2 regions of the Rhizobium sp. NLR22b genome follow, and region 2 is predicted to be linked to the other one. Evidence: riboswitches for the same ligand, from Rfam matches in the RefSeq annotation. Region 2 holds a riboswitch; the other holds the start of a gene.
What was found. Region 2 has a riboswitch for cobalamin ahead of HJC00_RS07850 (CbtB domain-containing protein). Riboswitches for the same ligand answer to the same signal wherever they lie in the genome.
Positions count from the first base shown of each region.

Region 1: another riboswitch for cobalamin. It lies ahead of nrdH (glutaredoxin-like protein NrdH); the one in region 2 lies ahead of HJC00_RS07850 (CbtB domain-containing protein).

Region 1 is NZ_JABDWM010000035.1:7,235-11,340, forward strand. Features, by position in the region: gene nrdE (class 1b ribonucleoside-diphosphate reductase subunit alpha) at 1-958, opposite strand, end outside; gene nrdI (class Ib ribonucleoside-diphosphate reductase assembly flavoprotein NrdI) at 937-1,350, opposite strand; gene nrdH (glutaredoxin-like protein NrdH) at 1,364-1,585, opposite strand; cobalamin riboswitch at 1,848-2,074, opposite strand; gene HJC00_RS30935 (heavy metal translocating P-type ATPase) at 2,460-4,106, opposite strand, start outside.
Region 2 is NZ_JABDWM010000003.1:356,522-360,627, reverse strand. Features, by position in the region: gene HJC00_RS07860 (hypothetical protein) at 1-422, opposite strand, end outside; gene HJC00_RS07855 (CbtA family protein) at 476-1,210, opposite strand; gene HJC00_RS07850 (CbtB domain-containing protein) at 1,320-1,529, opposite strand; cobalamin riboswitch at 1,555-1,705, opposite strand; gene HJC00_RS07845 (histidine phosphatase family protein) at 1,762-2,316, shown strand; gene HJC00_RS07840 (bifunctional diguanylate cyclase/phosphodiesterase) at 2,794-4,106, shown strand, end outside.

The DNA of each region.
Region 1 (4,106 bases), on a different contig from region 2:
AGGGCGAGAACAGGTACATGTCCTCATTGTTCCTGGCGAGCTCGAAGGTGATATCAGGCACGACGACGCCGAGCGACAGCGTCTTGATGCGGATCTTCTCATCGGCATTTTCGCGCTTGGTGTCGAGGAAACGCATGATGTCGGGATGATGCGCGTTGAGATAGACCGCGCCCGCGCCTTGGCGCGCGCCGAGCTGGTTGGCGTAGGAGAAGCTATCTTCCAAGAGCTTCATCACCGGGATGATGCCGGAGGACTGGTTCTCGATCTGCTTGATCGGCGCGCCGGCCTCGCGGATATTCGTCAGCGACAGCGCCACGCCGCCGCCGCGCTTCGATAGCTGCAGTGCCGAATTGATCGACCGGCCGATCGATTCCATATTGTCCTCGACCCGCAGCAGGAAGCAGGAAACGAGTTCGCCGCGCTGCTTCTTGCCGGCATTCAAGAAAGTCGGCGTCGCCGGCTGGAAACGCCCGGAAATGATCTCGTCGACCATGTCACGGGCAAGCGCCTCATCGCCCCGCGCCAAGGTCAGCGCCACCATGCAGATGCGGTCCTCATAGCGCTCGAGATAGCGCTTTCCGTCGAAGGTCTTCAGCGTATAGCTGGTGTAATATTTGAAAGCGCCGAGGAAGGTCGGGAAGCGGAATTTCCGCGCATAGGCCTGATCGAACAGGCCGCGGACGAAATTGAAGGAATACTGGTCGAGAACCTCCCGCTCGTAATAGCCCTCGGTCACGAGGTAATCGAGCTTTTCCCGGAGATTGTGAAAGAACACGGTGTTCTGGTTCACATGCTGCAGGAAATACTGCTTGGCCGCCATGCGGTCCTTGTCGAGCTGGATCCTGCCCTCATCGTCATAGAGGTTCAGCATCGCGTTCAGTGCGTGATAGTCGAGTGTTTCGGCCGCTTTAAGTGGTTTTGCGCCTGTATCCCGCGTCAGATTTGTTCCCGTGTCCAAAATCGTCCCATCCCGTCTTTGACATTGGCGACATCCTCGGCTGTTCCCAGGAGCTCGAACCGGTAGAGGTACGGCACCTGGCACTTCTTCGAGATGACGTCGCCGGCAAGCCCGTAGGTCTCGCCAAAATTGCTGTTGCCCGCGGCAATCACGCCGCGGATGTTGGAGCGGTTTTCCGCCTCGTTGAGGAAACGGATCACCTGCTTGGGCACGGCGCCCTTGACGATCCCTGGGCCGCCGTCCCCACAATAGGTGGGCGAGATCAGCACATAGGGTTCGCGAATGTGGATGTCTTCAGCGCCGACGGGAATGCGCGTCGCGCGCAATCCCAACTTCTCGACGAAACGATGGGTGTTCCCGGATCGGCTGGAATAATAGACGATCAGCCCCACCGCTTTTCTCCGGTCAGGAGAGCGCGCTGATCATGTCGGGGCGGAAGCCCGCCCAATGCTGCTCGCCGGCAACGACGACCGGAACCTGCATGTAGCCCATGCCAAGCACGCGATCGAGCGCTTCGGCATCCTCGGAAATATCGACGATCTCATAATCGACGCCCAGGCGATCGAGGGCGCGGTAAGTGGCCGTGCATTGGACACAGGCCGGCTTGCTGTAAACGGTAACGCTCATCATCTTCCTCGTGATGTCAGTGAATGCAGGACACAGGACTGGGATCGGGCGCCGTGCGACGTCCGGGGCAATGCTTGATAATGATCTGGCAAAGTTGGCGCTTTAAACGCCCGACATCATCCCTCGCAGGATGTGCACGGGCGGCGGCTTTGATGTTCTCGACATGACTTCAAACCCCCGAAATGCTCATGCGGACGTTCGGGGCAGCGCAACAGACACGGATCATTCCGCTTCATGCACGCGACCTTCCGGACACCCCGCCCGTGGACGTTGCGTTCGAGGCAGGTCTCCTGGCTCACGGGTCGAAGCACCCTGCCCCAGCCTTCCCGGAGCATCATGCTCCAGTGACCTGAAATCGGACAGTTGCTCGCCGCTTACAGTTGCGGGGGCAGCTCCGGCATTGTCGCACCATGATGGCGCAGCGCACCGTATTCCCGTCTTAGCCCCCGATCCTCACGAATCGAAGGAACCTTGAACACTAGATATAGTACGCGAATCGTAATTCACGTCAACGGATGGTTTGTGCATTGCGTTACGGCAGGTTTGAAATCGCTGCATTCCTGTGAAAAACATGGACAACGAAAGCTTAACGAAAACAGGCTTGGAGATGACCGTAGTGGGGCTGGCCTATAGCCAGCTGCCAGGCTGCGGATAGACGACGCAAAACCCGCGACGTCATCCTCGGCCTTGTGCTGCCTTGTGCCGACGATCCACCCAGGTCCATTCTGAAAATAAGAGCTTTCCTGCCAGATAATTGCAGTGGTGAGATGCCCGGCACAAGGCCGAGCATGAGACCTTGTCAGCAAACCGAGCGCCGACCTAACGGATGACCGGCCCCGAATCGCTGGTCTTCAAACCGCCACCGGCAAAACATTCATCCCCGTACACGAAGCAGCCTGAGCGCGTTGATCGTCACCAGCACCGTGGCACCGGTATCGGCGAGGATCGCCGGCCAGAGCCCGGTCATGCCGGCGATCGTCGTCACCAGGAAGACAGCCTTCAGCCCGATCGCAATGGTGATATTCTCAAGGATATTGCGCATGGTCCGCTTGGAAAGCGCGATCATCCGCGCCACGTCGCCGACGCGTCCATGCAGCACGGCGGCATCCGCGGTCTCCAGCGCCACATCGGTGCCGCCGCCCATGGCGATACCGATGTCGGCGGCGGCGAGCGCCGGCGCGTCGTTGATGCCGTCGCCGACCTTGGCGACGACGAAGCCCTGACGCTTCAATTCGCCGACGACCCGCTGCTTGTCTTCGGGCATCATCTCGCCGCGCCAGTCGATATCGAGCATGCCGGCGACGGCTGCCGCCGTCCGCTTGTTGTCGCCGGTCAGCATCATCGCCTTGACACCGGCCAATTTGAGCGCGGAGAGCCCCGCCCCGGCATCCTCGCGCGGCTCGTCGCGCATGGCGATCAGGCCGGCCGCAGTGCCATTGACGAGCAGCACCGATACGCTCTTGCCCTCATCATTGAGCCCTGCAATACGCGCTTCCTGCTCCCCGTTCAGCGCCCCGCACTCGCGGGCGGCGGGCGGCGACAAGAGATCCAATGTCTCGCCGCCGACCTTGCCGGTGACACCCTTGCCCGGCAGCGCTTCCAGTTCGAAGGCCGGCGGCACGGGCACGCCGTCCGCCTTGGCGCGGTGGAGAATCGCCAGTGCCAGCGGATGGCTGGAGCCCTGCTCGAGCACAGCCGCGCGCGACAGGAGCTGCGCCTCGCCCAATCCGAAGGAAACAATGTCCGTCACCCGAGGCTTGCCTTCCGTCAACGTGCCTGTCTTGTCGAAGGCGACCATCGTCACCGTGCCGAGCGTCTCCAGCACCGCGCCGCCCTTCATTAAGAGCCCGCGCCGCGCGCCCGCCGACAGCGAAGCGGCGATCGCCGCCGGCGTCGAAATGACGAGCGCGCAGGGGCAGCCGATCAGCAGGATGGCAAGGCCTTTGTAGATCCATTCACCCCACGCGCCGCCGAGAAACAACGGCGGAACGACCGCGACAAGTGCGGCGACGACGACCACGCCCGGCGTGTAATAGCGAGAGAACCGATCGATGAAGCGCTCCGTCGGCGCCTTCGATTCCTGCGCTTCTTCCACCAGCTTGACGACGCGGGCGATGGTATTGTCGGCAGCGGCCGCCGTGACGCGAACCCTGAGCACCGCATCACCGTTGACCGTACCGGCATAGACGCCGGCATCGACGCCCTTGCGCACCGGCGTGCTCTCGCCCGTCACCGGGGCCTCGTCGATCGCACTCTCGCCTGAGACGATGACGCCGTCCGCCGAAATGCGGTCGCCGGGGCGAACCATGATGACCGCGCCGACGGCAAGGCTTTCCGCCGGCACCTCCCGCATCTGGCCATTGTCTTCGAGCAGCGCGGTTTTCGGCACCAGGGCCGTCAGCGACTGGATGCTTTCGCGCGCCTTGCCCGCCGCCACGCCTTCGAGCAACTCGCCGACGAGGAACAGGAAGACGACGGTCGCCGCTTCCTCGCCCGCATTGATGATGACGGCGCCGACGGC
Region 2 (4,106 bases):
TTGAAAGCCTCACCGCTGAACTGGCAGGTGATGAAGGCAAGTCCGCGGCCCGCCATGTCGGCGTCGATGGCCGAGATGATTTCGCCCGCCGCGGTTGCCTCTCGCGGCATCTCACGCATCGCCATCAGCACGGCTTTCGTCGCCGCGAGATAGGCATGGGCGCATTCGTTGAAAGGGCTTTCCTCGTCCGTCACGCTGCCCGGCATCCGGCCCCAGAAGCAATAGGAATACTGGATTTCCGAGTAGTTCAGGACACGCCGGAACGATTCGTTTGTATCGGCCGCCCGCGACGCCAGCATGCTGATGCTGCTGCGATACTCCGAAATGACCGCCATCTCGCCGTGAGAAATTGCCGGAATATCGAGCCCGGGATGAGAGCCGCCAGAGCTGCTCCCATGGGCGAGGGCATTTCCGATAAACATTGGCAACAGGCTCGCGATCAGACCGAGAAAAGCAAACCTGCCGATATGCCGCATCACCGGAACGCCGGCCGCAGACCGCTCTTGGCGGCAAGACGTCTTTCGGCCAGCGCTCCGAAAACTAGACCGAGCGCTGCCCAAAGGATCGCGTGCATTCCGAGCGTGGTCGTGCGGAACCGCCAGAGCACGATCGCCGAGAAATTCTCGGGCACCTCATTGATCGGCGGCAACAGATAAAGCACGAAGCCGATGAAGACGAGATAGGCGACGCCGGCGATAATCGCGCCGTTCCAGAGACCGAAGCGCTCGCCAAGGCGGCGCGACAGCGCGATCGCGGCAATCAGCGAGGCGAGCGAAACGACGATCATCAGGAAGAACAGTTCGGTCCTGGCGCCGATCGTATCGGGATTGCCGACAGCCGGCGGGTTGGCCGGATATTTGATGGCGGGAACAAGCACGACCGCCACGAAGGCGGCAATGGCGATGACGGCCGAAGTGCCGCGCGCCGATAGGCTGCTGAAGCGGCCGTGCACGAAGGCGAAGGCGAGCGAAAAAAGCCCGCCGACGGCGATGCTGTAGGCCATGACGCCTGTGAAAAGGCCGAGGCCGGCCTGCGTGGCCCGGCTGACGATTTCAGGTTCGGCAGCTTCGCCCGCCGCCTGGGCGCTCGCTTCCTCGAAGGCGATTGCCGCATCGACCAGCGGCTCGCCGAAGGTATGGGCGAAGGCGAAAACGAGGATGCCAGCAATCAGGCCCGCGAGCATGCCGCGAAGCAGAAGCTTTCCAACCATGTCAGTATTCCCCCTTGTCGCGCAAAACTGTGCAGCGGTTTTGCGATAACGACATGCGTAAACAAAGACCTAAAGCGCGAGAAGCGAATCCGAAAGATCGCGATGCGCTTTAGTGACAGGGAAATCCGAGGAGATGGCGGCCGTCATGCACGAATTCGTGCACATACATGCCGTTGAACAGCGCCATCGCGCCCTCCTCGGTGCCGACGAAATAAAGAACGATGAGCATCAGCAGACCGCCGAAGATCGCCCAGGGAAGGATTTCCCCTACAGGGATCGGCGCCGGCGCCGCGACAGGCGCGAAAGTGGTGTCAGACATGTATTCCTCCGGAATGACGCGTTCAGTCGAAAGAGTGTTGTGCGGCAGGGTCTGACTTCCAGCGTGAAGAAGTTTCGACACGCTGGTCACAGTGGCGCGACCGCGCCGGATTTCCACCGGCTTCCAAACCCGCAACAGCACGGTTATATCTGCACGCCGAAGAGACTGTCAACGAAACTTCACGAAGCCGGCAAAGGCCGTCCCCATCCCGTCATCGGAGATCAGAACAATCGTGAATATGCGCCTCACCTGGATCTGCCACGGCGCGACGTCGGCGAACCGCAAGGCCCAGTTTCCGCTCGACGAACCGCTGGAAGAAAAGGCCGTGGAAGAAGCAGCCAGGATGGCCGCCCTCCCCCACGCCGATCGTATTGTCACAAGCCCCGCCATGCGCGCCCTCCAGACGGCTGAGGCGCTCCGTCTCGAAGCGCAGATTGATCCGTCGCTTCGAGATTGCGACCATGGCCGCTGGGCTGGCAGGCCGATCGAGGCGATCGAGGCGGAAGAGCCGGAAAACCTCACGGCCTGGATGACCGAGCCGGGGGTGGCCCCTCACGGCGGCGAGAGTGTTTTCGACCTGCGAAAGCGCGTCGCTGGCTGGATGGATGCCCAGTCCGCCCGAAGCGGTCACGTGATCGCCATCAGCCACGCGGCCGTCATCCGGGCTGCAGTCGCCCACGTGCTTCAGGCGCCACCCTCCTCCTTCTGGCTGAGCGACGTCGAGCCACTCGCCATCCTTCGGATGACCAGCAACGGAAGCCGCTGGTCGCTACGCTTCCAGCATTAGAGATTCCTTATTTTATCCAGCCTTGCACAAGCAAATCGCGTCATTGCTGTTGAACCCGGTTTTGCGGGGACTACTTCCTTGTCCCAAGGAGATGGAAGAATGACATATGATTGGAGTGGAGAGCGTACACGGCGCCTGCGGTTGATGCGCGTCGCCACGTTCACGGTTTTGGCCGGTCTCATCCTCAGCGTTCCGCTGCTGATCGTCACCGCCTGAAGCACTGGAAAAGGCGAGCGATGCGTCAGCACGCTCGCCTTCGTTCTTCTGGGCATCTTTTCGGCCCAATCACCTGTAGCAACATTCTTCCTGAACGGGACCGGCGAAACAGCCGCAGTGCCGGTCCTGGCCGCATCGCAACGCTATCCGTCTGCCGGCGGCTCACCGCAAACCGCCCCCTCCGATAATTCGCCTTCTGGTTTCAACGAACATTTCAGACTTTCGTGATATCTCGGCGCGGGTGGAGTTGGAGAAGGCATAATGCCGGTGTTTTTCCAGAGCAGAGCCGGAAGGCAATGCATGTCGATCGTCGGTTTGGGGATTACCCTCTGGCTCCTAGCTACATTGCTGCGGTTCGACGACAGCCTGGTTTCCTTCATGACCGCTTTCCGTGAATACGGCGCCGACAAGCTCGTTCTGGGACTCGGCATCGCCGGCACCATGAGCTTCATCTACTCGGTGCTGCGTATTGCCGATCTGCGCAAGGAAATGGAACTGCGCGCCGCCGCCCAGGCAAAGGCCGACTGGACGGCAACGCACGACCATCTGACCAAGCTGCCGAACCGCTATGCCTTCGAGCGCAAAATCCTCTCACGGCCGGTCAGAAGCGACGAGGCCGAAATCGAGGAATGGAACCAAAACGTCACCATCTTCTCCGTCGACCTCGACGGCTTCAAAAAGGTCAACGATCTCGTCGGCCACAAGGGCGGCGACGTCTTGTTGGTCGAAGTTGCCAAACGCATCTGCGCGCTCGGCAATGCCGATTGCGTCTACCGCTTCGGCGGTGACGAATTCATCGTCGTCGCCTTTGCCCTGACGACACAACGCGAGGAGCGCTTCGCCAAGCTGCTGATCCAGGCCGTCACCCGCCCGATTCATATCGATGGTTTTGCCGTCGAAGTCGGCGCCAGCGTCGGCTACGATCGTTGGGTCGAGGGCAGCGAGCCGCTGGAAGACGCCGCCCACCGTGCCGATCTCGCCATGTATGAGGCCAAATCACGCGGCCCCAACCATCATCTCGTCTTCGAAAATTCGATGCAGGATAGGGTAACGGAACGCGCCTCCTTGGAAACCAGACTGCGCGCCGCGATCGCCAATAAGGCGATCAAGCCTTTCTATCAACCGCTGATTGATCTGAAGACCGGCCAGCTTTGCGGTTTCGAAGCCCTCGCGCGCTGGATCGGCGAGGATGGCGTCAACATTCCGCCGACTGTTTTCATCGACATTGCCGAGGAAACCGGGATGATCACCGCCTTGTTCGAGGATCTCCTTGCGCAGGCCTGCAGCGATGCGCTCACCTGGCCGGAGCATGTCACGTTGTCCTTCAACGTCTCGCCGGTGCAGATGGAAGACAGGCTGCTGACGTCCCGCATCCTCAAGGTCCTTTCGGCAAGCCGGCTACCGCCGCAACGCCTGGAAGTTGAGATCACCGAAAACGCGCTGATTCAGGATCCCGCTATCGCCGCCGTCATTCTCGAAGAGCTGCACGCGGCCGGCATTCAGATCGCTCTCGATGATTTCGGCACAGGCTATTCGAGCCTCGCCCAGCTCGCCCGCTACCGCTTCGACAAGAT